Regions from separate parts of the Pseudomonas sp. Arb-4-2C genome, predicted to be linked through region 1. Evidence: riboswitches for the same ligand, from Rfam matches in the RefSeq annotation. Region 1 holds a riboswitch; the other holds the start of a gene.

What was found. Region 1 has a riboswitch for cobalamin ahead of cobO (cob(I)yrinic acid a,c-diamide adenosyltransferase). Riboswitches for the same ligand answer to the same signal wherever they lie in the genome.
Region 2: linked by a shared signal. The riboswitch ahead of AC0J41_RS13610 (CbtB domain-containing protein) and the one ahead of cobO (cob(I)yrinic acid a,c-diamide adenosyltransferase) in region 1 are both predicted to bind cobalamin.

What each region holds. Positions count from the first base shown of each region.
Region 1 covers NZ_CM146899.1:1,431,454-1,446,673, reverse strand. The annotation lists gene AC0J41_RS06585 (hypothetical protein) at 37-519, shown strand; gene AC0J41_RS06580 (OmpP1/FadL family transporter) at 666-1,937, shown strand; gene AC0J41_RS06575 (glutathione peroxidase) at 2,129-2,689, opposite strand; gene AC0J41_RS06570 (hypothetical protein) at 2,742-2,867, opposite strand; gene AC0J41_RS06565 (MFS transporter) at 2,864-4,072, opposite strand; gene AC0J41_RS06560 (MarR family winged helix-turn-helix transcriptional regulator) at 4,126-4,530, opposite strand; gene AC0J41_RS06555 (adenosylcobinamide-GDP ribazoletransferase) at 4,706-5,437, opposite strand; gene cobC (alpha-ribazole phosphatase family protein) at 5,439-6,014, opposite strand; gene cobT (nicotinate-nucleotide--dimethylbenzimidazole phosphoribosyltransferase) at 6,011-7,066, opposite strand; gene cobU (bifunctional adenosylcobinamide kinase/adenosylcobinamide-phosphate guanylyltransferase) at 7,063-7,584, opposite strand; gene AC0J41_RS06535 (cobyric acid synthase) at 7,662-9,158, opposite strand; gene cobD (threonine-phosphate decarboxylase CobD) at 9,155-10,147, opposite strand; gene cbiB (adenosylcobinamide-phosphate synthase CbiB) at 10,140-11,048, opposite strand; gene bluB (5,6-dimethylbenzimidazole synthase) at 11,045-11,695, opposite strand; gene AC0J41_RS06515 (cobyrinate a,c-diamide synthase) at 11,692-13,074, opposite strand; gene cobO (cob(I)yrinic acid a,c-diamide adenosyltransferase) at 13,071-13,682, opposite strand; cobalamin riboswitch at 13,764-13,994, opposite strand; gene AC0J41_RS06505 (hypothetical protein) at 14,158-14,742, shown strand; gene AC0J41_RS06500 (PQQ-dependent sugar dehydrogenase) at 14,809-15,220, shown strand, end outside.
Region 2 covers NZ_CM146899.1:3,055,823-3,071,042, forward strand. The annotation lists cobalamin riboswitch at 900-1,121, shown strand; gene AC0J41_RS13610 (CbtB domain-containing protein) at 1,244-1,441, shown strand; gene AC0J41_RS13615 (CbtA family protein) at 1,453-2,154, shown strand; gene AC0J41_RS13620 (cobalamin biosynthesis protein) at 2,151-2,564, shown strand; gene cobM (precorrin-4 C(11)-methyltransferase) at 2,646-3,392, shown strand; gene nfuA (Fe-S biogenesis protein NfuA) at 3,537-4,121, opposite strand; gene AC0J41_RS13635 (acyltransferase family protein) at 4,179-5,204, opposite strand; gene AC0J41_RS13640 (fatty acid cis/trans isomerase) at 5,388-7,682, opposite strand; gene metH (methionine synthase) at 7,838-11,548, shown strand; gene AC0J41_RS13650 (NEL-type E3 ubiquitin ligase domain-containing protein) at 11,606-15,220, opposite strand, start outside.

The sequences.
Region 1 (15,220 bases):
CAGGTATCGCCGCCCATTACAAGAATCGAGGGCATTATGGGTATCGCTGCCAGCGAACTGTGTCGCTACGTGATCCGTCCCACATTGATTTATCTGGGACGTCACTGCGCAACCGCCGAATCCCTGCTCCTGGGGATCGCCGCCAGCCAGTCCGCCCTCGGTTCCGCCCTGCATGACCGCCGTGGCCACGGCCTCTACCGGATCGCCGAACATCGCCACCAGGCCCTTTGGGATCACTACCTGGCGCTGGATCCGGAGCGTGCCAGCCTGGTTCGCGGCCTCGCCAGTCAGCATGCCTTTCTCAGTGGGCCGCACCTGGAACTGACCGTCAACCTGCGTTACGCCACTGCCATCGCCTGGCTGCTGGTAGAAGAACAAAACCCCACCCTTCCCGCCCCGAACGATCTGCTGGGCATGGCGCGAATCTGGCGCCAGACCTTCCAGCCGCAAGGGCGTCTGCGCGACTTCACCTACGCCTGGCAAACTTGTGTTTCACCGGTGAATCAGGTCGCGTGTTGACCGCCCGGTTTTACAAAATCGTTTAACAGGTCGCGAATCTGGTCGGATTGTCCTACAAAACCGCTCTAACTCAAGCCATAGGGACTATAGCGCTGGAACGAAAATGTTGGTAATTTTCGCCCCGGTGATCACCAGGAGTTCTAATAATGAAAAAAGTAATGCTCAAAACCACCCTTAGCCTCGCCGTTACCATGGCATCCACCCAGATCTTCGCAGCTGGCTTTGCCATCAACGAACACAGCATTAGCGGGATGGGCACTGGTTACGCTGGGCGATCTTCTTCTGCCGACGACGCAAGCACTGTTTATGGCAACCCTGCCGGCATGTCGCGCATCACGCGCGAACAAGTCACCGGCGGCGTTGCATTCCTCGATGCCAAGACCGATATCAAAGACGCCAGCTCCAGCCCCAACGGCGGCAGCAACAAAGGCGACATGGTGCCCTTCACCTCCGTACCTATGGGCTTCTACGTCAAACCGATCGATGAGCATTGGGCATTCGGCCTCGGCGTATACGTGCCGTTCGGCCTGATTACCGACTACGAAAAAGGCTTTGGCGGCCGTTACTTCGGCAGCAAGTCCGAAGTGCAAGTCATCACCTTCCAGCCAACTGTCAGCTACAAGTTCAACGACGTGGTGTCGGTAGGTTTCGGTCCGACCATCAACCGTATCGACGGTACGCTTGAATCCAACCTGTCGATTACCCAGGCTGCGCCGGACGGCAAGGTCAAGATCAAGGGTGACGACACTGCACTGGGCTACAACATTGGCGTGCTGGTACAGGCCACCGACACCACTCGCCTGGGTCTGACCTACCACTCGAAAGTCGACTACAAGCTCGAAGGCAACACCAAGGTCAACTACGGTGTGCTGGGCGCAGTCGGTCTGGGCGCCGAGCAGAAGTACGACGCTTCGCTGAAGATCACCACGCCTGAGTCCGTGGACTTCTCGGTCACTCAAGCGATCAACGATCGCTGGAACGTCTATGCCGGTTCGACCTGGACCCGCTGGAGCCAGCTGAAGAAGATCACCGTTGAAAACTCGGGCGTCCAGCCGCTGCTGGCCGGTCAGTTCGGCGAGATCACCGAAGACCAGAACTGGCACGACTCCTGGGCTTACGCCGTGGGTACTTCGTACCAGTTGAACAAGGAATGGGTACTGCGCACCGGTCTGACTTTCGACCAGTCGCCGACCAACAACGTCGACCGTTCGCCACGTATTCCTACCGGCGACCGCACGATCTTCAGCATCGGTGCCGGCTGGAGCCCGACCGAAGACCTGACCATCGACGTGGCTTACTCGTACCTGAAGGAAGAGTCGGTCAAAGTCCACAACGAAAACGATCGTGGCCAGACCTACGACGCCAAGTATGAAAACTCGGCAAACGGTTTCGGTGTCGGCGCGACCTATCGCTTCTGATGCTACACGGCGAGGTTAACCCCTCGCCCTTAAAAAAAGCCCCGCTCTCCTTGCAGAAAGCGGGGCTTTTTTGTGCATGCATGAACATCAATGTGGGAGCGAGCCTGCTCGCGAAAGCGCTGGTTCAGACAAACATATGTTCCGGGGCTGACCGTCTTCGCGAGCAGGCTCGCTCCCACAAAGACTGTGTCTCAGTTAGCCTGGGGTTTTGAGGCGATAGCCTTCTCGATAGCGGCGATAAATTCCGGATCATCCGGCTTGGTCAGGCTTGAGAAATTGGCAACTACTTTGCCCTGACGGTCGATCACATATTTGTAGAAATTCCACTTCGGCGCGCTGCTCTGCTCCGCCAGCACCTTGAACAGGTGAGTCGCGTCGTCGCCACGGACTTTCTGTGGCTCGGTCATGGTGAACGTCACGCCGTAGTTGGCGTAGCAGACCTTGGCGGTCTCGGCGCTATCCTTGGACTCCTGCTTGAAGTCATTCGACGGCACGCCAAGCATTTCCAGACCCTGCGCCTTGTAGCGCTGATTGAGCGCTTCGAGGCCTTCGAACTGCGGAGCGAAGCCACAGAAACTTGCGGTATTGACCACCACCAGCGGTTTGCCGGCGTAGCGCTGGCACAGGTCGATGGATTCCTTGGCGCGCAATTTGGGCAGCGAACCTTGCAGCGCGTCCGGACAGTCAGTGGCCTGCGCCAGTCCGGTCAACGCCATCAGCAACGCGGGTACAGCACACCAGCGCATGAGCATGTCGGGCATCCTTGAGCAGTCATCAGACCCCGACGTTACTCGCCCTCCAAGCCTACAGGCAAGCGCCCATGCCTAACTGCATCAGCGCCAGGCCGCCCTGATGCCAGCCCCACCACACCAGCGCCAACAACAGGGCGCCGAGTGCAGCGAAGGCGAATCGCGGCCAGGAACGCTTCATGCGGCGCTCACACTCGGTTGCAGGCGCGCCACCGGACGCTCGCGCACCGGCCAGTTCAGCGCGGCCGCCAGCAGGCTCAAGAGAATCGCTACTTGCCAGATCAAGTCATAACTCCCGGTACGGTCATACTCCACCCCGCCCAGCCAGCCGCCGAGGAATGAGCCGAGCTGATGGAACAGGAACACGATACCGCCGAGCATGGACAGATTGCGCACGCCAAACAAGGTCGCCACCGTACCGTTGGTCAAGGGCACCGTCGACAGCCACAGGAAGCCCATGGCCATGCCGAACAAGTAGGCTGACGTGGTGGTCACCGGCAGCCACAAGAACAACACAATCACCACCGCGCGCAGCAGGTACAACGCCGTCAGCAAGCGCGGCTTGGACATGCGCCCACCGAGCCAGCCGGCGGTATAAGTCCCGAAGATGTTGAACAGCCCGATCAGCGCCAGCACCGTGGTACCGACCGTGGCCGGCAGATGCTGATCGACCAGATAGGCCGGCAGATGCACGCCGATGAACACCACCTGAAAACCGCAGACGAAAAAGCCGAACGCCAGCAGCCAGAAACCGGAATGCGAACAGGCTTCACGCAACGCTTCGGACAAGGTCTGCTCATGACCCAGCACCGGCAGCGGTTTGTCCTTGAGCATGCTCACCAGCGGCACGATCAGCGCCACCAGCAGACCGAGCACCAACAGCGCAGCCGACCAGCCGAGCCAGCCGATCAGACCCAGCGTACCCGGCAGCATGGCGAACTGGCCGAACGAGCCGGCAGCGCTGGCAATGCCCATGCCCATGCTGCGTTTTTCCGCCGGCACGGCACGACCGACCACGCCGAGGATCACCGAGAACGAGGTGCCGGACAGACCGATACCGATCAACAGACCCGCACTCAGCGACAGGCTCAGCGCCGAATCGGACAAGCCCATGAACACCAGGCCCAAGGCGTAAAGCACACCGCCGACCAGCACCACTTTCGCCGCGCCAAAACGGTCAGCCAAAGCCCCGGTGAACGGTTGCGCCAGGCCCCAGATCAGGTTCTGCAAGGCGATGGCGAAGGCGAACACCTCGCGCCCCCAACCGAACTGCGCACTCATCGGTGACAGGAACAGGCCAAAACCGTGCCGCACGCCCAATGACAACGCCAGAATCAGCGCACTTCCCAGCAACACCCAACCGCACGTACGCCACATCGATGTCATTGTTATTCTCCGCTTGCGGGTATATACCCGCTTGAGTTTGGAAAAAACCGGCCTCAGGCCAGTTCATCCAGCAATCTGAGCAAGGTTTCACGCTTCTCGGCGCCCAGGCGATCGATCAATCGCTGTTGCGCCGCTTCCCAGGCTGGCAGGGCCGCTGCCAGACGCTGCACGCCGGCCTCGGTAAGCCTGACGATGCGGTTGCGCATGTCTTCGCCCTCGGCCAGCGCCACCAGCCCCTCGCCTTCCAGCACCCGCAGATTGCGCCCCAGGGTGCTGCGATCCAGACCCATGGCTTCGGCCAGTTCGGAAATGCTCGGTTGATCCAGGCGTTGCAGATTGCACAGCAAAGAATACTGGGCAACGTTGATCCCGAAGCCGTCGAGAGCGCCGTCGTAATGCCTGCTGACGCCACGAGCGGCGCGACGCAGGTTGGTGCACAAACACTGAGAAGGAAGCATGATGCGTGTATATACCCGGGACTGTGTTAAATCAAGTTACACATGAGTTTATCAATAAGGTTTATGGCGTCAGACACACTGCCTTCGCGAGCAAGCCCGCTCCCCCCTTGGAATGCATTCCAAATGTGGGAGCGGGCTTGCTCGCGAAGAGGCCAGAACAGACAACAAACACCTATCAGACCAACACCACCCCAACCAACACCGCCACCTCCAGCAATTCCAGCAACGCCCCCGCCGTATCGCCCGTGGTCCCGCCCAACCGCCGCATCATCACCTGCCGCAGCCAGACAAAAATACCGAACGCGACAACCAGCGCAACAACCGCTTCAACCCCGGCAATCAGCACACAGCCCAGCGCACTGAACCCAAGCACCCACCAACCCGCCTTGCGCGGCAGATGATCAGCCAGCGCCTGCCCCAACCCACCCGCCCGCACATACGGCGTGGTCAGAAACAACCCCAGCAATGCCGCACGTCCCAGCAGTGGAGCAACGATCAACGCCACCGCGTGCCCTTGCTCGATCAGCGCCAGCAACGCGGTGAACTTGAGCAACAGCACCAGCACCAGCGTCACCACCGCGATTGGCCCGCTGCGCGGATCCTTCATGATCGTCAGCGTGCGCTCACGATCACCGAAGCCACCGAGCCAGGCGTCGGCGCTGTCGGCCAGCCCGTCGAGGTGCAGCGCGCCGCTGAGCAGCACCCACACCGTCAACAACAACGCGGCATGCAGCAACAGCGGCGCACCGGCCACTGCCAGGTTCAGCGCCCAGAGGATCACCCCGAACAGCAGCCCTACCAGCGGATAGAACAGCAACGAGCGCCCGAGCTGTTCCGGCGCCGGCATCCCCGGCAGACGAATCGGCAAACTGCTGAGAAATTGCAGGGCGATCCACAGTGGCAGCATGTCAGTGACCTTCCTTGAGCGAACCATCGGCCTCAACGGTCAGAGAAAACAGCGAAGCATGCGCGACTTCGACATTGAGCAACTGCTCACGGGGCAAACCACGCGCCCGCGCCAGCAACAGGCGCATCACGCCGCCATGACTGATCAGCAACACGCGTTCGCCGGCATAGGCCTGATGCAACCGCGCAACCGCGCCCAGCACACGCGCAGAAAAATCGCTGACCGGCTCACCCTGCGGCGGTGTAAAGGCATACGGGTCCGCCCAGAACAACCCCAACGCCTCGGCATCTGTCGCCATCAACGCTGCGGCGCTCTGCCCTTCCCAGGCGCCGAAATGCAGCTCCTGCAGATTCTTGTCCAGACTCACCGGCAGATTCAGCTGCTCTCCCAGCTCTGCAGCAAACCGCGCGCAACGCTGCAGCGGCGAACTGACCAGCCGATCCCAGGGCCCGCCCGCAATCACCGCCGCGCGCATCTGCGCCCAGCCGTTTTGCGTCAACGCATCATCGAGGCTGCCGCGCAAACCACCGCCCAGTTCAGTCTCGCCGTGACGCAGCAGGTCCAGGCGCAAGGTCATGCCGGACGGTCCGCCACCGCGGCTTCGGCGAACGTCGCCATCTGCCCGTGGAGGTCGCACGCCAGACGCAACAGCGGTACGGCCAACGCCGCGCCGCTACCTTCGCCCAGACGCAAACCGAGCTCCAGCAACGGCTCGGCATTGAGGGCTTCCAGCACATGACGATGGCCCGGCTCGGTGCCACGATGACCGAACAATAGCCACTCGCGGCAAGCCGGATTCAGACGCACCGCCAACAGCGCAGCGACTGTGCAGATAAAGCCGTCGACCAGCACCGCAACGCCTTCCTGAGCACAGGCCAGGTAAGCGCCGACCAGTGCGGCGATTTCAAAACCGCCGAGGCTGAACAGAGTTTGCAGCGCATCGCCACGTTGCGCCGCGTGCAGCGCCAGCGCGCGCTCGATGACCTGCGCTTTGTGGCTGACACCTTCGGCATTCAACCCAGTGCCGGGACCGGTCAGATGTGTCACCGGGCAATCGAGCAAGGCGCAGGCCAGCGCACTGGCGGCGGTGGTGTTGCCGATGCCCATTTCACCACCGATGAACAACTGCGCGCCTGCTGCCTTGGCACGCAGCACACTGTCGCGACCGGCCTGCAAAGCGAGCTCGCCCTGCGTCCGGGTCATCGACGCGCCCTTGGCGAAATTCGCCGTGCCCGGGCCGACATTCAAGTGCAGCACGCCGGGCAGATTCAACGAGGGCGTCACCGTGCCCAGGTCCACCACTTCCAGTTGTGCATCGAGCTGGCGCGCCAGCACGCTGATCGCCGCGCCGCCGCTGACGAAGTTGAGCAGCATCTGCCCCGTGACTTCCTGGGGAAACGCCGAAACCCCCTCCGCGACCACGCCATGATCGCCGGCAAAAATCGCGATCCACAGCTGGTCGAGGCGCGGTTTGACCTGGCCCTGCAATCCCGCCAGTTGCACCGCCACCGTTTCGAGGCGACCGAGAGAACCGGCCGGTTTGGTCAGTTGCTGTTGCCGCGCGGCCGCTTGTTCAACGATCTCGGCATTCACGGGTTTGCACGGATTCAACCACCACGCTTGAGTCATAACGCAGGTCCTTTCAGGGTCAGGGGCAGGCCGGCGACGGTCAGGACGACACGCTGACAGCGCTCAGCCAGAGCTTGATGCAGCCAACCGGCTTCATCGACGTAGCGGCGAGTCAATTCGCCCAGCGGCACGACACTCATTCCGGTCTCGTTGCTGACAAAAATGATTTCCCCCGGCAGTGACGCCAGGCAGTCCAGCAGGGCTTCGCGCTCAGCGGCGAGACGCTCGGCGTTATCGAGCATCAGCAGATTGGTCAGCCACAGGGTCAGGCAGTCCACCAGCAGGCAACGCTCGGTGCTGGCGTGTTCACGCAGGACGCGGGCCAGCTCCAGCGGTTCTTCGATCAGCGCCCATTCGGCCGGGCGACGGGCGCGGTGATGCGCGACACGGTCGCTCATTTCGCCGTCCAGCGGTTGGCTGGTGGCGATGTAGGTGACGGCCAGTTGGCTGTCGCTGGCAAGTTTTTCCGCGAGGCGACTTTTGCCGGAGCGGGCGCCGCCGAGGATCAGTTGGAGCATGGGGACATCCTGAAAATCATGTGTTGAGGCAACCGGCCCTTTCGCGAGCAAGCCCGCTCCCACCCTGGAATGCATTCTCATGCGGGAGCGGGCTTGCTCGCGAAGAGGCCGGAACAGCCAACCTGGATCCCACAGAGCTGACGCAGTAGCCCGGTATCCAGATGCTTCTCCACCAGATCCGCCAGCCGCTCGATATCACGCTCGCGCAAGCCGTGGTAATCCACTTCCTGCACATCGCTCAACCCGGCCCAACGCAGCAACGCGGCACTGGCGTGCGGCGACTCGAACAAGCCGTGCAAATAGGTGCCGAGCACCTGCCCGTCGAGGCTCTGCGCGCCATCGCAACGACCGTCGTCCAGATGCACCGCCGCATTCTCCAGCGCCGGCCCAGCCGTCACGCCCGCATGGATTTCATATCCACTGACCTCGGCCTCTTCCAGCGCCAGACGCCCGCGCACATTGCGCAATTGCTTCTCGGCTTCCAGCGTCGTTTCGAACGCCAGCAGACCCAGGCCGGTGCTCGAACCGGGCGCGCCTTCCAGCCCCAGCGGATCGTGCACCTGCTCGCCGAGCATTTGCAGGCCACCGCAAATCCCCAGCAGCTTGCCGCCGTAACGCAGGTGCCGGTTGATCGCCGTGTCCCAACCGTTGGCGCGCAGATACGCGAGATCGCTGCGCACGCTTTTCGAGCCGGGCAGGATGATCAAGTCGGCGGCAGGAATCGCCTGCCCCGGGCCGATGAACTGCAGGTCCACCTGCGGATGCAAACGCAGCGGATCGAAATCGGTGTGATTGCTGATGCGCGGCAGCACCGGCACCACCACTTTGAGCACTTGTTCGGCCTTGTCGGTCTGGCGCTGGTCGATGCCGTCCTCGGCCTCCAGGTGCAGATCCATCACGTATGGCAGCACCCCCAGCACCGGTTTGCCGGTGCGCTGCTCGAGCCAGTCGAGGCCCGGTTGCAGCAAGGCGATGTCGCCGCGAAACCGGTTGATGATGAAACCTTTGACCCGCGCCTGTTCGCTCGGTGACAGCAACTCCAGGGTGCCGACCAGATGCGCAAATACTCCGCCGCGATTGATGTCGGCAATCAGCAGCACCGGGCAATCCACCGCCTCGGCAAAGCCCATGTTGGCGATGTCACCGGCGCGCAGATTGATCTCCGCTGGCGAGCCTGCGCCTTCGACCATCACCAGCGGATACGCCGCGCTGAGCCGTTCGTGCGAAGCGAGCACCGCTTGCATGGCGATGGCTTTGTAGTCGTGATAGGCCACGGCGTTCATGCTGGTGACCGCGCGACCATGGATGATGACTTGTGCGCCAGTGTCGCTGTTGGGTTTGAGCAGCACCGGGTTCATGTCGGTGTGCGGTTCGAGGTGCGCCGCTTGCGCCTGCACCGCTTGGGCGCGGCCGATCTCGCCGCCATCAGCAGTCACGGCACTGTTGAGCGCCATGTTCTGCGGCTTGAACGGCACCACCGCCACGCCCTGACGGGTGGCCCAGCGGCACAACGCCGTCACCAGCGTGCTTTTACCGGCATCGGAAGTGGTGCCTTGCACCATCAGGGTGGTCATGTCGATTCCTTGGCAAAGGCTTGCAGCGCTTGCTCGAGACGCGCCTCTTCAGCGGCATTGGCCGGCAGACCGAAACGCAGGCTGCTGTTGTGAGTGAAGAGACGCAGAAGGATGCCGCGTCGGGCCATGAATTCGTGCAACGCCACGGCGTGCTCGGTGATCAGCCACTGGAACAGCGCGCATCCGCCCAAGGGCTTGAAGCCGTAGCGCTCCAGCAACAACGCCAGGCGCTCGCTGGCCTCATCGCTGCGCATGCGTTGCCGGGTGTGCGCCTCGGTGTCCTGTAGACAGGCTTGGCCGAGCACCCGTGTCGGGCCGCTGACCGCCCATGGCCCGACCTGTTCGGCGAGCAACCTGAGCAGCTTGCGCTCGGCCAGCACAAAGCCCAGGCGCACGCCGGCCAGACCGAAGAACTTGCCGAACGAGCGCAACACGACCAAGCCGACCTGATGGGTGTGCGACGCCAGACTCAGTTGCGGTGTGTTGTCCATGAACGCTTCATCGACTACCAGCCAACCGCCGCGCTGGGCCAGCCGCGCGTGCCAGTCCAGCAGGCGCGCCGGGGTCAGGCTCAGGCCGGTCGGATTGTTCGGATTGACCACCACCAGCACGTCGAGGCTGTCGAGAAAGAACTCGACTTCCTGCTCCAGCACTTCGCGCACGATGTAACCGCTGCGGCGCCAGGCCTCGGCGTGCTCGGCATAACACGGCGACAACACGCCGACCTTGCCGGCGCGGCGCAGACGCGGCAGCAACTGGATCGCCATCTGCGAACCGGCCACCGGCAACACCTGGGAGGCGCCGTAGTAATCGCACGCGGCCTGCTCCAGGCCATCGTCGGTTTCCGGCAGACGCGCCCAGGCGCGCAACGGAATTTCCGGAACCGCAAACGGCCACGGCGCAAGGCCACTGGACAGGTCGAGCCAGTCGGCCTCGGCGATACCGTAATCGAGTGCAGCCTTGCGCAGCCGGCCACCGTGCTCAAGCATAGAATTCAGCCCCCACGCAGAGAATCAGCAGCCATAACCATACCCCGCGCTGGACCAATTGCCAGCCGCGATCAATCGAATCGGCATCCGCCGGCGCACCTTCGCCCAGCTGCGGACGGTCGTGCAGTTCACCGTGATAGATCGCCGGGCCGCCCAGCTCGACATTCAGCGCACCGGCACCGGCAGCCATCACCGGACCGGCATTGGGGCTGTCCCATTTCGGCGCTTGGGTGCGCCAGCATTTCCAGGCGAGCCGGGTGTTGCCCAGCAGCGCGTAGGTCAGTGCCACCAGCCGTGCAGGAATGTAGTTGAGCACGTCATCGATTTTTGCCGCACACCAGCCGAAACGCTCGAAACGTTCGTTGCGATAACCCCACATTGCATCGAGCGTGTTGCTCAAGCGATAGAGCACCACACCCGGCGCACCGGCCACGACAAACCAGAACAGTGCAGCGAACACCGCATCACTGCCGTTTTCCAGCACCGATTCGGTAGCGGCACGGGCGACGGCGGTGCTGTCCAGTTCGCTGGTCTGGCGGCTGACCAGATAGCCGACGCGCTTGCGCGCCTCTTCCAGATCTTCACTGCGCAAGGCTTTGGCCACAGGCTCGACGTGTTCGCCAAGACTGCGCATGCCCAGGGCGCAATACAGCGCAAGAATCTCGACGATCCAGCCCACGTAAGGCGCCCAGGAAAACGCGGTGGCGAGCAACGTCAGCGGCAGCACCGCGATCACCCACGCGGTGACTCCGTGACTGCGCCAGCCACGGCCGCCCGCATTGAAACGTCGCTCGATGCGCCCGGCGAAATTGCCGAACGCCACCAGCGGATGCCAGCGTTTCGGTTCACCCAGCAGCGCATCCAGCGCGACCGCAGCGACACTCAACAACGCCACACTCATTGACTCACTCCCCAATAATTTTCATACAGCAACTCATTGAGCGGACGCGCCTGCGCCCACCCTTCGAGTACCAGCATCGGCGCCGGATAGAATTCCTTGACCGGGCCCAGGCACAACACCGCCAACGGCTTGGCCCCGACCGGCAGTTGCAGCAGATCGGCCAGTGCCTGCGGCTCGAACAGCGAGACCCAGCCCATGCCCAGTCCTTCGGCACGGGACGCCAGCCACAGGTTCTGGATCGCGCAGGACAACGACGCCATGTCCATTTCCGGCAGCGTACGACGCCCGAAAATGTGCCGTTCGCGATCATCCATCAGCGCCGCGACCAGCACTTCGGCGCAATCGTTGATGCCTTCGACCTTGAGCTTCATGAACTCGTCGCTGCGCTCGCCGAGGGCAATGGCTGTACGGATGCGTTCCTCTTCGACGAGGTTCTGGATCTGCCCGCGCAAGGCTCGGTCGCTGATGCGGATGAAACGCCAAGGCTGCATCAGGCCGACGCTGGGCGCCTGATGTGCGGCCTCAAGCAGACGCCGCAGCAATTGAGGCTCGACCGTGCCACCGGTGAAGTGGCGCATGTCGCGGCGTTCGGCGATGGCTCGGTAGACCGCTTGGCGCTCGCCTTCGGAAAATGCGTTGTCGCTCATGGCCTCTTCGCGAGCAAGCCCGCTCCCACAGGGGTTGGGTGGTCCAATGCGGGAGCGGGCTTGCTCGCGAAAGCGGCCTCGATATCTGGCGCAAACAATGCGGCAATCGCCGTCGGATTCGACGGAAAGTAGAAATGCACGTACGACGCCGTCATCCGCCCCTCGCGATACACCGCCTCCGCTCCGCGCCCGCCATTGGGGCTCAGGCCCCGGGCAATCGGCATCAGTTCAGTGGTGGTCAGGGAATGGTGATAGGTGTGGCCGCGCAACGAACCTTCCGGCAGATCCACCGCTTGCAGCGCCAGTGCTGCCAGACGCTTTTGCATCACCGCATCACCGCGCAGCAGCCCGACCAGCTCAGCGCGGGCGCCTTCGACGTCAGTCAACGAATCGAGTAGATAGAGCATGCCGCCACACTCGGCGAGCAGTGGTTTGCCGGCGGCGTGGTGCGCACGGATCGCCTCAAGCATCGCAGTATTTTGCGCCAACGCGACATGGTGCAATTCCGGATAACCGCCCGGCAGATACAGGCTGTCAGCCTCAGGCAACTGCGTATCGCGAATCGGCGAGAAAAAGCTCAACTCGGCGCCCATCGCGCGCAGCAAGTCGAGGCTGGCGCCGTAGGTGAAGGCAAAGGCTTCATCGCGTGCGACAGCAATGCGCACACCTGCGAGCAACGGTTCAGCGGGGATCACTTCAGGCGCGGCGAATTCCACGGCCGGTGGCAGCGCTACCTCGCAACTGCTGGCCAAAGCTTCGGCGGCCGCGTCGAGACGCAAATCCAGGTCATTCAGTTCACTGGCTTGCACCAGTCCGAGATGGCGGCTCGGCAACTCGATCCCCGTTTCGCGGGACAGCGCACCGTACCAGCGCAAGCCTTCGGTGAGGCTGCCCTCGAGCAGTTGCGCGTGACGCAAGGTGCCGACGCGGTTGGCGAGCACGCCGGCAAACGGCAAGTCCGGCTGATAGCGCGCCAGCCCCAGCGCCAGGGCGCCAAAGGTCTGGGCCATCGCAGTACCGTCGATCACGCCGAGCACCGGCACACCAAAGTGTCGCGCCAGATCGGCACTCGAAGGCGTACCGTCGAACAGGCCCATTACGCCTTCGATCAGAATCAGATCCGCCTCGGCGGCGGCTTCCCACAACAGACGCCGGCTTTCCTGCTCGCCGACCATCCACATGTCCAGTTGATACACCGGCGCACCGCTGGCGCGCTCGAGAATCATCGGGTCGAGGAAGTCCGGGCCACATTTGAAGACGCGCACCTTGCGCCCCTGATTGCGATGCAAACGCGCGAGTGCGGCGGTGACGGTGGTCTTGCCCTGACCGGAGGCCGGCGCGGCAATCAGCACCGCCGGGCAGTGACGTGGTTGATTCAAAGTTCGACGCCTTTCTGCGCTTTGATGCCCGCCTGAAAGGCGTGTTTGAGCATGCCCATTTCGGTGACGGTGTCACCCATCTCGATCATTTCCGGCTTGGCCGCACGACCGGTGACGATCACGTGCTGCATTGGCGGACGCGCCTGCAAATCGCTGAGCACCTGATCCAGGTCGAGGTAGCCATGCTTGAGGGCGATGTTCAGTTCATCCAGCACCACCAGACCGATCGACGGATCGCGCAGCAGCTCGCGGGAGACTGCCCACGCGGCTTCGGCGGCAGCAATGTCACGCTGCCGGTCCTGGGTTTCCCAGGTGAAGCCCTCGCCCATCACGTGAAAGCGCACTTGCTCGGGGAAGCGCCGGAAGAACAGTTCTTCGCCGGTGCTGTTGCGCCCCTTGATGAACTGCACCACGCCGCACTGCATGCCGTGGCCCATGGCGCGGGCAAGCATGCCGAACGCCGAGCTGCTTTTGCCTTTGCCATTGCCGGTCAGCACCAGCACCAGGCCGCACTCGTCGGGCGAATTGGCGATGCGTTCGTCGATCACGGCTTTTTTGCGCTGCATACGCGCCAGATGGCGTTCGTCACGCTCGGGGGAATCGGTCATGGGGGAGCTCTCCGTTGAGGCTGGATAACGGCGGGCAGGCACAAGAATAGACGGCAAAAAGCCTGGCATCGCCCACCGTGATGCCGCTGGATGGATCAGGCCGGTCTCCGGGCTCATGAGCGGCGAATCGCCGGGCTGCGCGCCTTCCCGCGTCTGTCGACACAGTGGCTCAATGCGCAGCTTTGACTCATTTACCGTTGCGGGGGCAGCGCCGGGATCGCGATCGTTCTTCGCCTGAAGACAACCCTCACCGGCTTCCCTGTTTCACTCTGTCGACACACGTCACAGAGCACCTGAAACAAGCCGCGAAGGTTAGAGGGTTGGGGGTGGAGCGTCAATTAAAGAGGCGGCCGTCGGGCGAATAACTGCCGCCGATCAATTATCTGGCGCCAATCTTGTGCCACACTGATACAAGTGATATCAAAGAGCCATGCTTTTCTCGAAAAAGCCCATCACAACAATAAGGATGATTACGATGCAAGGCATGATCATCAGCAACCCGCGCCTGGAGTTCCTGCGCCCGGTGCTTGAACGCTGGTTTGACTGTTTCGACCGCTACAACGCCGTGCGCGGCGACAACGACACGCCTTACTGGCATGACGAGAAAGCCAATCTCGGATTGCTCTCCGCTGCGGCATGGATGGCCGAACTGGTGACCCTTTGCGACACCGCCACCCGCAAGCAGAACGAGGACGGCGAGCGCAATGCCCGCGCCCACCTGTTCCTCGCCGGCGCCGAAGACCGCGCCTACATCCAGGCCACGCAGCGCTGGCCGCGAGTCAGCAACCTCAACCTGACCCAGGCCCTGCTGGAAATCACCAGCGACGCCAAACGCATCAGCTTCGCCAGCGACCTCAAACTCGGTTGCCTGTTCGTCGCGCCGCAAAAAGCCCAGCACAGCGCCAGCCCCGAAGAGCTGCAGGACATGGTCGACGACCTGCAAAAGGAACACTGCTGCGCGGTCGCCTGGTATTTCCCCTACGCCTACCGCAAGTTGCGCAGCGAAGCGGGCAACTATCACCCCGGAATCGCCGTGCTGCTCAAAGAGGCCCGTGGCTGAGCGGTTGAACCATCGGGTGCGCAGGCTCCTCTATGATTAGGCATGCATTCATAGGGAAGATCAGTAATGCGCAAAACCCAACTCGCTCTCCTCATCGCCCTCGCCGGAGGGCTCGCCGCCTGCGGTGAATCCTCCAGCCTGCAAGTTTCCGACGGCACCGGCCCGTCACCGAAGCTGCCCGAACCCAACAAGACCCTGATTCCGACGGTGAACATCGCCCCGGCGATCGGCTGGCCTGCGGGCGGCAAACCGACCGCAGTGGCTGGTACGCAAGTCGCTGCATTTGCCGAAGGCCTCGACCATCCGCGCTGGCTCTACGTGCTGCCCAACGGTGACGTGCTGGTGGCGGAAACCAATGCTCCGCCAAAGCCTGACGACAGCAGTGGCATTCGTGGCTGGGTAATGAAGAAAGTCATGGGCAAGGCTGGCGCCGGCGTGCCGAGCCCGAATCGCATCACCCTGCTGCGCGATGCCGACC
Region 2 (15,220 bases), 1.6 Mb from region 1:
GGGATGGGTCAATGGTTGGTGGATTTTGGGATTGGGGGCATATCCGTTGCTTCGGGTGCTGCCGCTGGCGGTTTCGCTCTTACAGCGAGTCCCTTTTTCAAACGCCAAAAAGGAACCAAAAGGCTTTGCCCCGGCGTACGGCACTTCGCTGAGGCTCAGTGTTCCCTCGCTACGGTGTCCATCAGGGGGCATCGCCTACGGTTTGCTTCGCTGCACCTCCTCTCGATGTATGCGGCTTCGCCGCACGGCGCTGCGCGCCTACCCCCAGATGAACACCTTCGCTCGGCCTGCCGAAGGGGCTTTGAGATCAAAGGCAACATCAAAAGCCAGATCCAGATCCAGATCAAAAGATCACAGCCTTCGGCAGTTCCCACAGGGGATTAGGTGTGTTCAGTTGGAGTTAGTTGGTTGGCGGACCGCCTTCGCGAGCAAGCCCGCTCCCACAGTGGGATCGGGTGTGCTCAGTTAAAGATTGGTCGGCCGTGAGGCCGCCATCGCTGGCAGGCCAGCTCCCACAATTTTAATTCGTGCCCCCCATGCGGCGAAGCCGCCCCACTCAACACGATGAGCGTTAGCTCGAGTAAAGATTTTGATCTCAAAGCCCGTCGGCAGGCTGAGTGGAGGGATTGATCCGGGGGTGGGAGCGCAGCGACCGTTTGGCGCAGCCAAACACATCGAGAGGAGGTGCAGCGAAGCAAACCGGAGGCGCTGCGCCCGGATCAATCCCGGAGCGAAGGAACCCGAGCCTAGGCGAGGGCCGAACGTCAGGGCATAGACCTTTTGGTTACTTTTGGGGCGTTTGCCAAAAGTGACCCGCCGTCAGGGTGGAACCCTAAGCAGCCGTTACCGCAGCACCGGATCCACCCACAAAATTGACTAAATTCCCCAACCCATGGTCTCCTACACAACTTGTTACGGGTGCCCTTCACAGGGTGAAACGGGAAACCGGTGAATCATGTGCTTTACTCAAGCCCATGTCAGTCCGGTGCTGCCCCCGCAACGGTAAGCGAGCGAAGCGTCAGATCCACTGTGCCAGTACGGCATGGGAAGGTGATGCTTGCAGGTCGGCCTGACGCCAACCCCTCGTGAGCCCGGAGACCGGCCCGCAACACACAGTGCGCATTGTGCGTCGCTGAACATAACAAACCCGCGGTGGGCGGGCGCTGTTCGAACCTCTGCGTGCCCGACTCGCAGGGGTCTTCATGCGCTCTATTCACCCGCTGACACTCCAGAGGGAAGCGCCATGTCGATCATCAGCAGCACCGGCAGCAACACCGATAAAATCTCCAGCACCGCCACGTTGAGCCAACGCCTGACTGCGGCGATCTTTGCCTCGATCCTGGGTGCCAGCCTCGTCTACTTCGCCGGTTTCTCGCACATCGAAGCGGTGCACAACGCCGCCCACGATACCCGCCACAGCGCCGCGTTTCCGTGCCACTGAGACCTTTCGACATGATCAAGCGAATTGCGCAAACCGCAGGGTTCACCGGCCTGCTGGCTGCCCTGCTCCTCACCCTGTTGCAAAGTTTCTGGGTCTCGCCGTTGATTCTGCAGGCGGAAACCTTCGAAAAAGCCGAACCTGTCGCCGTTCATGAACATGCCGAAGGCGCCATGGCCGGGCACACCCACGACGCACAAGCCTGGGAGCCGGAAGACGGCTGGCAGCGCGTAGTCTCGACCACCGGAGGCAATCTGGTGGTGGCCGTCGGTTTCGCCCTGATGCTCGCGGGCCTTTACACCCTGCGTGCACCGACCAAAACCTCGCAAGGCCTGCTCTGGGGCCTGGCCGGTTACGCGACCTTCGTGCTTGCACCGACCCTCGGCCTGCCGCCTGAACTGCCGGGTACCGCTGCAGCCGATCTGGCTTCGCGCCAGATGTGGTGGATCGGCACGGCCGCCTCGACCGCTGTCGGCCTGGCCCTGATCGTGTTCAGCCGTCACTGGCTGATGAAGCTGCTGGGCGTGGCAATCCTGGCCGTACCGCATGTGATCGGCGCCCCGCCGCCGGAGGTGCATTCGATGCTGGCACCCGAGGCGCTGGAAGCTCAGTTCAAAATCGCTTCGCAGTTGACCAACGTGGCGTTCTGGCTGGCTTTGGGCCTGATCAGCGCCTGGTTGTTCCGCCGCAAAAGCGATGGTCAGTACCACGCATGACCGATGACAGCGCAGCGCCGACCTTCGTCGTCGGCCTGGGCTGCCAGCGCGGCTGCCCGGCCAGCACGCTGCGCGCGTTGCTCGACCAGGCCTTGCAGGCGCATCGCATCGACCTTTTAGCGGTCAAGGCCCTGGCCAGTATCGACTTGAAGCGTGATGAGCCCGGTTTACAGGAACTCGCCGCCCAACTGGCACTGCCGCTGTTGTATTTCAGCAGCGTAGAACTGGCGAGTTATCAGCAGCGTCTGAGCCATCATTCACAGATCGCCTACGAACGTACCGGATGCTACGGCGTTGCCGAAAGTGCTGCGCTGGCCCTCGCCGAACAGCTGATTCAGGCGCCGGCAAAACTGCTGATTTCCCGGCAAAAATACGCCCAGGCCACGTTGGCATTGGCCGGCGCTGCGTAAAATCCCGATAATCCCCCTCTTTGATCATGAGCAATCTTCATCTGAAGCCTTGCCCTGCCCCGTTTTTCACAGGATTTCTTCATGACCGTCTACTTCATCGGCGCCGGCCCCGGCGACCCGGAATTGATCACTGTCAAAGGCCAGCGACTGATTCGCAGCTGCCCTGTGATCATCTACGCAGGCTCGCTGGTCCCGACCGCTGTGCTGGAGGGGCATCAGGCCGAAATCGTGGTCAACAGCGCCGAATTGCACTTGGAGCAGATCATCGAATTGATCAAATCCGCCCACGCCAAGGGGCAGGATGTGGCACGGGTGCACTCCGGCGATCCGAGCCTGTATGGCGCGATTGGCGAGCAGATTCGCTATTTGCGTGAGTTGAATATTGCGTTCGAAATCATCCCTGGCGTTACCGCAACGGCGGCGTGCGCGGCACTGCTGGGCGCAGAACTGACCCTTCCGGACATCTCGCAAAGCGTGATTCTGACCCGCTACGCCGACAAGACCGCAATGCCGGCCGGCGAAGAACTGGGGAGTCTGGCGCAGCATGGCGCGACCATGGCGATTCATCTGGGGGTCAACCACCTGGAGAAAATCATCGCCGAACTGCTGCCGCATTACGGCGCGGATTGCCCGATTGCAGTGATTCACCGCGCGACATGGCCGGATCAGGACTGGGTGGTGGGGACACTGGAGGATATTGCCGCGAAGGTGCAGGCCAAGGGGTTTCGGCGCACGGCGTTGATTCTGGTTGGACGAGTGCTGGGCAGTGAGGTGTTCAGCGAGTCATCGCTGTATCGCGCGGGGCATGCGCATCTTTATCGCCCATGACGGTCCTTTCGCAAGCCAGCCCGCCCCCACATTTGCAATGCGATCACCTGTGGGGGGCGGGCTGGCTCGCGAAGGCGTCATTGAATTTCACGCAAAAAAAACGGCGCTCACGGGGCGCCGTTTTTCATGTCCGCAGCGAACACCTTAGTAGTAGGCGTTTTCTTTCTGCGTGTGGTCGGTCACGTCGCGCACACCCTTTAGTTCAGGAATACGCTCGAGCAGAGTGCGCTCGATACCTTCCTTCAGGGTCACGTCGGCCTGGCCGCAGCCTTGGCATCCACCGCCGAACTGCAGCACGGCGATGCCGTCCTCGACCACATCGATCAGGCTGACCTGACCGCCGTGGCTGGCCAGCCCCGGGTTGATCTCGGTTTGCAGGTAGTAGTTGATGCGCTCGTTGACCGGGCTGTCGGCGTTGACCATCGGCACTTTGGCGTTTGGCGCCTTGATGGTCAGTTGACCACCCATGCGGTCGGTGGCGTAGTCGACGACGGCATCGTCAAGGAACGCTTCGCTGAACGAGTCGATGTAGGCGGTGAAGCTTTTCAGCCCCAGCGCGGTATCTTCAGGTTTTTCTTCGCCCGGCTTGCAGTAGGCAATGCAGGTTTCGGCGTACTGGGTGCCAGGCTGGGTGATGAAGACGCGGATGCCGATGCCCGGGGTGTTCTGCTTGGAGAGCAGATCGGCCAGGTAATCGTGGGCGGCGTCGGTAATGGTAATAGCGGTCATGGAAACTCCTCGCAGGCTTGGGCGCAGTTTACGCCAATCATCGCGCCGCACAAAGTCCTAGTATTTTTGTCGGGAAAGCTGGGAATCCGATTGAGCAACAGGTTCGCCATCGATCCGCGCTTTAAGCCACTGATAGCTGCGTTTTTCCACCCATTCGTAGCTCAACCAAGACCCTGCGCCAATGGCCACAGCGCAGACGACGAACATCAGGTACGGACTGATTCCATAATGTCGCGCGATAAAACCACCGGCCGACAGCACCAGCACGTGCATCAGATACACCGAATACGAACAATCGCCCAGCAGCTTGAGTAGCCGATTGCGCTCGACATAACGTTCCAGCGCCATGCAGGCCATCACCAGCACCGCACTCGCCAGCCCCCAGTTCAACAGTCGTGGCGCCGGCGTCAGGCAATAGATTGCCATCAACGCGGCGCCAATTCCCAGCAACGGCAACCACAGGCCCGGGCCAATCCAGCCCCGGCGGTACAGGATGCCGATGCCGATCCCCAGCAAGAACTCGTAAACGATGTCCGAACGATAGAACTCGCTGACCCAGCCAAACGCCTGGCAAGTAGCAAACAGCAACGCTGCGACCACCAGCAGACGCACCTGCCAACGGAACACCAGCGCACAGGCGAACAGCACGTAGAACAGGATTTCGTAATTGAGGGTCCAGCCGACATTCAGGGTCGGGTAGATCCCGTACCCGCCGGGGTTCTGCGCCGGGATGAACAACAGCGACAGCAGCAGATGCCCGACGTCCAGCCTCTGATCCGGCAACACCTGTCCGGCGACCAGCACCAGCAGCGCCATCAGCAACGTGTAAAGCCAGTACGCCGGCACGATGCGCGACAGGCGGTACAGCAGAAATTGCCCCGGCCGCAGGCGCTTGTCCTCGGTGGACAAGAAAATCACCAGGCCGCTGATGACAAAAAAGATGTCGACCCCGACTGCGCCTTTGTCGATGAACAACTGGCCAATCGGGCCGCGCGCCTTGAAGTCGAAGAAAATCTGCATGAAGTGGTGACAGACCACCGTCCACGCGGCAAGCGCCCGCAGGGCCTGCACTGAAATCAACATTGAGCGCTCCTGTCCACGATTCCTGAAACACCACTGCCCCCTGTGGGAGCGGGCTTGCTCGCGAATGCGCTGTGTCAGGCGACATCCATTTCGAATGAGCTGACACCTTCGCGAGCGAAACCGCTCCACAGTTGAGATTTGCGGTGTTGCCAAGAATTGGGACAGCAGGTCCGTCTCAAACGATCAAAGATTCTCGTAGCGGTTCATGTCCAGCACGCCCTCTTCCACCGGGTCGGTTTCGTGGATGTATTGGCTCAGGTCGTGGAAATAGAACCAGAATTGCGGATGACTGCGGCGAATCCCCCAGCGTTCGACGATTTTCTCGAAGCGCTCGGCATCCTTGGCGTTTTCCATTGCATCGACAAACTCCGGTACTTGCTCGGCCGGAATGTTGAATATGAAGTTCGGATAACTGCTGAGCACGCCCGGATAAATCGTCAAAGTGTCGAGTCCCGGTTGATAGCGCAGCGATTCACCCAGCAGGAACGCCACGTTGCTGTGCGCACGGTTGCGCAGCAGGCTGTACACCTCACGTTTGCCGCTGCGGGTTTCGATGCGCAGCATGGTGGCTTCGGGCAATTGATCGATCACTTTCAGACCGGCCGCTGGACGCGAGGTCAGGCGACTGAGGGCCTGCTCGGCATTTTGCAGCGCCGGGTCGATATTCGGCCGCGAGCAGTAGGCGCCAGCACAGCGATTGATCGGGTCGGGCCGCGCATTGAGGTCGCCGTAACGCGCCAGCAACTGCATGGCGAAATCGTATTTCGGGTCCTTCGAATCGAGTTTCAGTGCAGTCGGCTTGTCGTCGTCAATGGCCTCGTAATCGAGCCACATCTTGAACTGGCCGCTGCTCTGGTACCAATCGTCGAGGTAATCCTCGCGGGAATCGGCCGGCATCAGACGCAGGAAGTTCTGCTCGGCGCCGTTGCGGATCAGGTCGAAATACAGACGGGTCTGCGCCTGATGCGAGACGTTGCCGAACACATCGAAGTTGACCGCCAACTGGTAATAGGTGCGCTCCAGCAACGGATAGTCGAACAGCCACAGAGTCTGTGGCACTTCGCCGATCAAGCCTTTGGTCACCGAGGCGCTGTCGAAGTGGCGGAAGATGCTCAGCAGCGCGTTGTCGTTGCCGGCCCACAAGGTCGACCAACTCGGCGGCGGTTGATCGGCGTAGCTGTCGCGGCGCAGGGCCTCGTATTCATTACGTTTGTTGCGGTAGTTGTGCCACAGGCTCAGGACACTGCCGACGTCGTCATTCTGCCCGGGCATCGCCAGCAATGGCGTGGCCTGCCCGCGATAGTTGGGGTCGGTGATGTACAGGTCATGCTCCGGGGCCTGGAACAGCGCCCAGAAGTTGTCGCGAATCACATCAGTCGCGATCTGCCCGCGGCACACTGGCCCGCGAATGAACGTACGCACGAAGTATTCGGCGTTATCGAGCATGAACTGATAACGCGCCTGGGCCGGAATCGCCTCGAAGGTGGCGAACGGGTTGGCGCGGCTCTGCGGGCCGTAACCCGGCAGCGCATTGACCTGCCAGTTTCCGCTGTAGAACAGGCTCTTGACCCGCGCCATCTTCGCCGCGCTCAGCGGATAGGTGATGTGGGTCTTGTGCACGATCACCCCTTGCACCGGCCACAGGCGGTAATACACCTGAGTGCCCGGGTCATCGTTCGGGCGACGGGTAGCGATCAGGTCGATCGGCTGGCCGCTCGGCGTGCGCGAACGCACCCACTGGAAGTAGTGCCCCGGCTCGCCGTCCTTGAAATAGATGTGCGCCAGGAACCAGTGCTCGAACAACCAGCGCCCGACCAGACTCTGCCGCGCTCCCGGGGTGTTGAGCAGGTTTTCCCACTGGACGATTTGCAGCGCTTCTCGGGCGCTCGGCGCCAGGCCTTGCTCGTCAATCGGCGCACCAGACGCCAGCCAGCGCTGCAACGTCTGGTATTGCTGATCGGTCAGGCCGGTCACCGCCAGCGGCATGCCTTCTTTCGGGTGGGCGCCGGCGTAGCCTTCAAACTCGGCGGGCATCGCGCACATGTTTTCTCGCTGCAGGCCAAGCACGATGTCTTCCGGCAGTTTGGCATTGGGAGTCAGCGGGGTTTTGTGCCCCAGTTCCAGCATCCGCGCCATCAGCGCCGCCTGACTGCCCTGGGCGTCGAGCACCGAATAGAAGCCCTTCTGCTGCCAGGCGCGTTTGCCGAAGGCGTCATAGAACAGTCGAGTGGTCGGCGCGGCCTGGGTCCGTTCACCGTCGTAGACCGGCATCTTGCTCGCGCCACGCCCAGCGCCTTCGCCGCTGCCCAGATTGAGCTGACAGGCGGAGTCGTAGCACGCGTGGCAGGCCACGCACTTCTCGGTGAAGATCGGTTGAATGTCACGGGTATATGAAATGGAAGGCGAAATCGAGGGCTCCTGCGCCACCGCGCCAAAGCTTGAGAACAGCAAGAAAATGCTGATGACGCGGTACGACATGCCCTTGATCCCGATCCTGAAAAAAACGCCGCAATTCTACAGTATGACGCCCGTACCAACATGAACGATATTCATGCAAAAGCGTGACATGCTCTAAAACCGCACAGGTTTGTTATGATCCCGGCCCTTCGTAATGGTCTTTTCGAGTAGTCCAAATGTCCGATCGCAGCGTCCGCCTTCAAGCTCTCAAGCAAGCCCTCAAAGAGCGCATCCTGATTCTCGACGGCGGCATGGGCACGATGATCCAGAGCTACAAGCTCGAAGAGCAGGATTATCGCGGCAAACGCTTCGCTGACTGGCCGAGTGACGTCAAGGGCAACAACGACCTCTTGGTGATCACCCGTCCGGACGTGATCGGCGGCATCGAGAAAGCCTACCTGGATGCCGGCGCCGACATTCTGGAAACCAACACCTTCAACGCCACGCGCATTTCCATGGCCGACTACGGCATGGAAGCGCTGGCCTTCGAATTAAACGTAGAAGGCGCGCGCTTGGCCCGCAAGGTCGCCGACGCCAAGACCGCCGAGAACCCGGCCAAGCCGCGCTTCGTCGCCGGCGTGCTCGGCCCGACCAGCCGCACCTGCTCGCTGTCGCCTGACGTCAACAACCCGGGCTACCGCAACGTTACCTTTGATGAGCTGGTGGAAAACTACACCGAGGCTACCAAAGGTCTGATCGAGGGCGGCGCCGACCTGATCCTGATCGAAACCATTTTCGACACCCTCAATGCCAAAGCGGCGATCTTCGCCGTGCAAGGGGTGTTCGAAGAGCTGGGCTTCGAGCTGCCGATCATGATTTCCGGGACCATCACCGACGCCTCCGGCCGTACCCTGTCGGGCCAGACCACCGAAGCGTTCTGGAACTCGGTGGCGCACGCCAAACCGATTTCCGTCGGCCTGAACTGCGCCCTCGGCGCGCGTGAGTTGCGTCCGTACCTGGAAGAGCTGTCGGACAAGGCCAGCACCCACGTGTCGGCGCACCCGAACGCCGGCCTGCCGAATGAATTCGGCGAGTACGACGAGTTGCCGGTGGACACCGCCAAAGTCATCGAAGAATTCGCCCAGAGCGGTTTCCTCAACATTGTCGGCGGTTGCTGCGGCACCACCCCGGGCCACATCGAAGCCATCGCCAAAGCCGTGGCCGGTTACGCACCGCGGCAGATTCCGGACATTCCCAAGGCGTGCCGCCTGTCGGGTCTGGAGCCGTTCACCATCGATCGCAGCTCGCTGTTCGTTAACGTCGGCGAGCGCACCAACATCACCGGCTCCGCCAAATTCGCCCGCCTGATCCGTGAAGACAACTACACCGAAGCCCTGGAAGTCGCCCTGCAGCAGGTCGAGGCCGGCGCGCAGGTGATCGACATCAACATGGACGAAGGGATGCTCGATTCGAAGAAGGCCATGGTGACCTTCCTCAATCTGATCGCCGGTGAGCCGGACATCTCCCGCGTACCGATCATGATCGACTCCTCGAAATGGGAAGTGATCGAAGCCGGCCTCAAGTGCATTCAGGGCAAGGGCATCGTCAACTCGATCAGCATGAAAGAAGGCGTCGAGCAGTTCATCCACCACGCCAAACTGTGCAAGCGCTACGGCGCCGCGGTGGTGGTGATGGCGTTCGACGAAGCCGGCCAGGCCGACACCGAAGCGCGCAAGAAAGAAATCTGCAAACGCTCCTACGACATTCTGGTCAACGAAGTCGGCTTCCCGCCGGAAGACATCATTTTCGACCCGAACATCTTCGCCGTGGCCACCGGCATCGAAGAACACAACAACTACGCTGTGGACTTCATCAACGCCTGCGCCTACATCCGCGACGAGCTGCCGTATGCCCTGAGCTCCGGTGGCGTGTCCAACGTGTCGTTCTCGTTCCGTGGCAACAACCCGGTGCGTGAGGCGATCCACTCGGTGTTCCTGCTGTACGCGATCCGCGCCGGCCTGACCATGGGTATCGTCAACGCCGGTCAGCTGGAGATCTACGACCAGATCCCGCAGGAACTGCGCGACGCCGTCGAAGACGTGATCCTCAACCGCACGCCGGAAGGCACCGATGCCCTCCTCGCCATTGCCGACAAGTACAAGGGCGACGGCAGTGTCAAGGAAGCCGAGACCGAAGAGTGGCGCGGCTGGGACGTCAACAAGCGTCTGGAGCATGCGCTGGTCAAGGGCATCACTACCCACATCGTTGAAGACACCGAAGAATCGCGCCAGTCGTTCGCCCGTCCGATCGAAGTGATCGAAGGGCCGCTGATGTCCGGCATGAACATCGTCGGCGACCTGTTCGGCGCCGGCAAAATGTTCCTGCCGCAGGTGGTGAAATCCGCCCGCGTAATGAAACAGGCGGTGGCACACCTGATCCCGTTCATCGAGCTGGAAAAAGGCGACAAGCCCGAAGCCAAGGGCAAGATCCTCATGGCCACCGTCAAGGGTGACGTGCACGACATCGGCAAGAACATCGTCGGCGTGGTGCTGGGCTGTAACGGCTACGACATCGTCGACCTCGGCGTGATGGTCCCGGCAGAGAAGATTCTGCAGGTAGCCAAAGAGCAGAAATGCGACATCATCGGCCTGTCCGGCCTGATCACCCCGTCGCTGGACGAGATGGTCCACGTCGCCCGCGAAATGCAGCGTCAGGATTTCCACCTGCCGCTGATGATCGGTGGCGCGACCACCTCCAAGGCGCACACGGCGGTGAAAATCGAGCCGAAGTACAGTAACGATGCCGTGGTCTACGTCACCGACGCCTCGCGCGCCGTGGGCGTGGCGACCCAGTTGTTGTCCAAGGAGCTCAAAGCCGGTTTCGTCGAGAAGACCCGCGCCGATTACGTCGATGTGCGCGAGCGCACCGCCAACCGCAGCGCCCGCACCGAACGCCTGAGCTATGCAGCAGCCATCGCCAAGAAACCACAGTTCGACTGGGCCGGTTACACCCCGGTCAAACCGACGTTCACCGGCACCCGGATGCTGGACAACATCGACCTCAACGTTCTGGCCGAGTACATCGACTGGACGCCGTTCTTCATTTCCTGGGACTTGGCCGGCAAGTTCCCGCGCATCCTTGAAGACGAAGTGGTCGGTGAAGCCGCCACCTCGCTGTACAAAGATGCTCGCGAGATGCTCAGCAAACTGATCGACGAAAAGTTGATCAGCGCCCGTGCGGTGTTCGGCTTCTGGCCGGCCAATCAGGTGCATGACGACGACATCGAACTGTACGGCGATGACGGCAAGCCAATGGCGCGCCTGCATCACCTGCGTCAACAGATCATCAAGACCGACGGCAAACCGAACTTCTCGCTGGCCGACTTCGTTGCACCGAAGGACAGCGAAGTGACCGACTACGTCGGTGGTTTCATCACCACCGCCGGCATCGGTGCCGAAGAAGTCGCCAAGGCTTATCAGGACGCTGGCGACGATTACAACTCGATCATGGTCAAGGCCCTGGCCGACCGTCTGGCCGAAGCCTGCGCCGAATGGCTGCACCAGCAGGTGCGTAAAGAACACTGGGGCTATGCCAAGGATGAACAGCTGGACAACGAAGCACTGATCAAAGAGCAGTACTCAGGCATCCGCCCTGCCCCGGGCTATCCGGCTTGCCCGGATCACACTGAGAAGGCCGCACTGTTTGCGTTGCTCGACCCGGAAGCGGCCGAAATGCGCGCTGGCCGCAGCGGTGTGTTCCTCACCGAACATTACGCGATGTTCCCGGCTGCAGCGGTCAGCGGCTGGTACTTTGCCCATCCGCAGGCGCAATACTTTGCCGTGGGCAAGGTCGACAAGGACCAGGTGCAGAGCTACACCTCGCGCAAGGGTCAGGACCTGAGCGTCACCGAGCGCTGGCTGGCACCAAACCTCGGCTACGACAACTGATCAAACGGGTTGATCCCGGTGCCGGTTTAACCGGCGCCGGGCACTGTGCTTTCAGTTTCAGACGTTGGACAGATGCCGTGAAGAGCCCGGGACAGGCGCTTTTACAGCATTGATTGCATCGATTTCCTGCTGCGAAAGCTCGATCATTTTCACGTTACGTTCGGCCGTACGATCGAACAACCGGTTCAAGTATTCTGGATCGTCGGCGCTCAGCCCGTCATCTTCCCCGTCCTCAAGCAATTGCAGCTCGTCCAGTTTCCTGAAGACCTCGGGGTATTTCTCCTGAAGGTATTGCATCCAGTAATCGCGCTGAATCAGATCTTCCAGAAATTTGTCGGACCGCTCGGCATTGCTGACTTCCGTTCGCGCCTCGACCAGTTGTTGCGGGCCGATGCCCGAGGCATAGGTCATGTTTTTTGGCTGTCCTGGCAGCTCCAGGCCGTCCTCCCAGCCGGCGGTCAAACCGATTCGATACCCCAGGCGCATCTCGGCCTCATCGAAACCACTGCGTGTTGCCGCCGCTTTCGCCAGTTCGTCGACCTGGTCGAGGCGAAACAATCGCCGCGACAGATTCAACAACACTTCACCTTTTGCGCCTGATAGATCGGACGGCAAATCAAGCAACGCGTTATGAGTGAACACCTTGGTTTCCAGACCGCTGAAGGTCAGGATCCGCCCGTCAACGCAGGTGCCGTGGGTGGATGAGCTGGCAAAGATGACTTCCCTGAGCTCGGTGTCGGCTGCGGCGGCTTCCATGACGGTCCAGACCCGTCGCGTCAGGTCAGCATTGGCCACCCTGAATTCGCGCGTGTCCTGCAGTCGCTCCAGCAGATGGAAGAACGCCGCGCTGTCCGGCTCTGCAGCCAGTTGTTCCCACAACGCATCGCGATCCGCCAATTGTGCCGTAGCGAAATTGGCCAGCCATGGGGCTTTGTATTGCGCCTGCGATGGGTCAATCGACACGATCTCGTCGGATTCAATGCTGTCAGTCGTTTCGGTCAACCCGCCCGCGCTGTCGTCAATCAGCTCTTCAAGATCAGCGCGTGAGAAACCCAATACCCGGTGACGTTCCCCCGCTACCTGATACGCCCGGAGCCGCTCAAGGCTTTCCTCGGACAAATTATAGTTGTCGGTCAAGTCAGTACCGTTCATCAATTGCTCGTGCGTACCGTCAAGTGCCTCCTCTGGCAGCGTAGTGATGTCGTTACGGCTCAGATTGAGCATGCGCAGATGCTCCGCCTGCAGCGCACCTTCCGGCCAGGCCAGCAAATTGTTGTTGCGCAGATCGAGCGCTTCCAGTCGCCCGAAATAATTGACATCGAACGACTCCAGGTTGTTGTAGCTCACATCCAGCGAAGTCAGATGTTCCAGGCCGGAAAGGGACTCGTACAAGTGCTCGGGATCGTAGAATCGGTTACTGGATAGCTCCAGCTGCTCCAGTTCAGACATGTTGCGCACCGATTGCGGTACAGCCTCCAACTCATTACCGCCAAGCGCCAGCGTTCGCACCTGCGTGAAGGCGTTGAGGAAACCGTTGGCCCCCTCGGTGCTCAGTCTGGTACCCGTCAGATTGAGCGTGCGGACATGCGCAAAATCTTCCGGTAGTGCCGGAATATCTCCCAGTTGCAAACCGTTCAGATCCAGCACGGCTTGCGTCACACCTTGCAGGTTGGGCAACCTTGCCCGCCAACAGGTGAGGATTCGCCAGGCCGCCAGACTGCGGGTCTGCGAAGAGATGACCCAGCCTGTTCCATGGGTCTCGCGAGTGTACAGCCAGCCATTCAATTGGCGCACCAGCGTATCAAACGTCTGGTTCCAGGTGCTGATCCGACCACCTGTTTCAGCATTCGTCGCTCCGCTGCCGCGCATCTGCTCAATCAACTGCGCCGCTTGTTCGCCACTGAAGGCCGGCTGCATGCGCTGCAGACTGTTGATCATCAACGTCTCACCTTCGCCTGTCGCCGCGTGGGGAAGTGGCAACAAATACCTGGCAACCGAAAAACCGTTCTCTGCTGGAGGAAAGGTCAGCGGTACCGGTTCGTTGGCAAAGGCTTCGAGTGCGCCCTCGGGCAGTCCCGTTTCAAACTCGATCCGCTGTTGCACAGCCCGCAGCGCTGCCGCCGTGGCTGGTGTCAAAGGGTTACCGGTCAGATTGCTGTTGATCACGGCATGGCTGTCCAGAAACGCTGGAGGCAACGTGGTGATCTTGCTGCTACGCAAGTCCACCCAAGTCAGTTGGCTGAGCGCCTCAGCCCCCGCGGGCCAGGTTTGCAGATCGGTGCCTCGTAAATTCAGCGCCTTCAAGCGCGTCAGGCCAGCGACGCTCAATCCGGTCAAAGGATTGTTATGCAGATCCAGATATTCGAGGGCCGGCAATGACTCCAGGCCCTCCTGCAACCGGGGCGTGTCAGTCAACAGATTGTCGCAGAGATCCAGGCGCGACAGCCTCGTCAGGCTACCCGGCACAATGGGCAATTCATGCAGGGCGTTGTCACTCAGGTCGAGCGTCTGCACCTCCCGAAAAGCCGCCAGGAAGTCGCGCAGTTGCAGGGCATCTACTCGCTGGCCCAAAAGCAGCAAGGTGCGTACATGTGAGAACGCATCGGCAGATAATTGCGGAAGCTCGCTGAGCATCAACCCTGACAAATCCAGCGTCGAGGCGGAAACCGTCGCACCGTAGCGTTTGAAAAGTCCCTTGCGCCAACTGTTTCTGATGGCATGCGTCGCGTTGGAGCGTCCGATTATTTCCCTGAGTGACTCTTGCGAGACCATGCCCGTTTGCAGCCAGTCAATAAGCTGCCTGTCGAGGGTTGCAAACTGCTCACTCAAGGCTTCGATGGCTGTGAATCGTTGCTGCTCGTCAGGCCATTGCTCAAAGAAACGGTCGAAGATGCTCTGCGGCGGTGTGCTCAAGCCTTCGCCCAGACGGTTCAACTCACCTTTGCAGTAGTCCCTGACCATCGCTTCGCGGTCAATAAGATGCTCGGGATGTGTCTTGACGTACTCATAGGCGACCTTGAAGTTTTCGCGGGAGAACTTCGACCAGTCAAGTGACAACCCCGACCACAACTTTTCGTGCCCTTCGAGCAGCCCTGCGGGCAAGGTGTTGATCCCGGTGTCCTTGAGGTTCAGACGTTCGAGATCAGGCAATTCAAGTACCCCGGCCGGCCATTCGAGCAAGGAATAGGCAGCGATCTCGAGTTTTCGCAGTTTGTGCAGTTGGCTGACGTCGAAGGCAATCGGCTGGTAACCCGACGAACAGACTGTCAGCTCTTCGAGCTGGGTCAGCCTGCCCAACCGTGCCGGCATGTCAGCGGCAAACGGGATCGCGCCATAAAGCGTCAGATGGGTCAGTCGGTCCATTCCCTGTAAGGCTTGCGGTAGATTGCTGAACGTTTCGCTGGTCGCATTGATGGTCAGTTTTTCCAGTTGCGGAAAAACGCCCAGCAGCGCGTCGGCATTCGTATCGGTGATGCAGCGACCGCGAACATTCAGCTCCCGTATGTGAGAAAAGTCTGCTGTCAGAAGCGGTAGCGCCTCATCACAAACCAGATCCAGCTGTGCGAAGCGTGGATGAATCTGCGCCAGCGGTGAGGTGCGCCAGCTCTGCTTGATGTTGCGCACGGTGCTGGACTTGCCACCGATCATCGATTGCAGCGTCGGTTCCGGTGT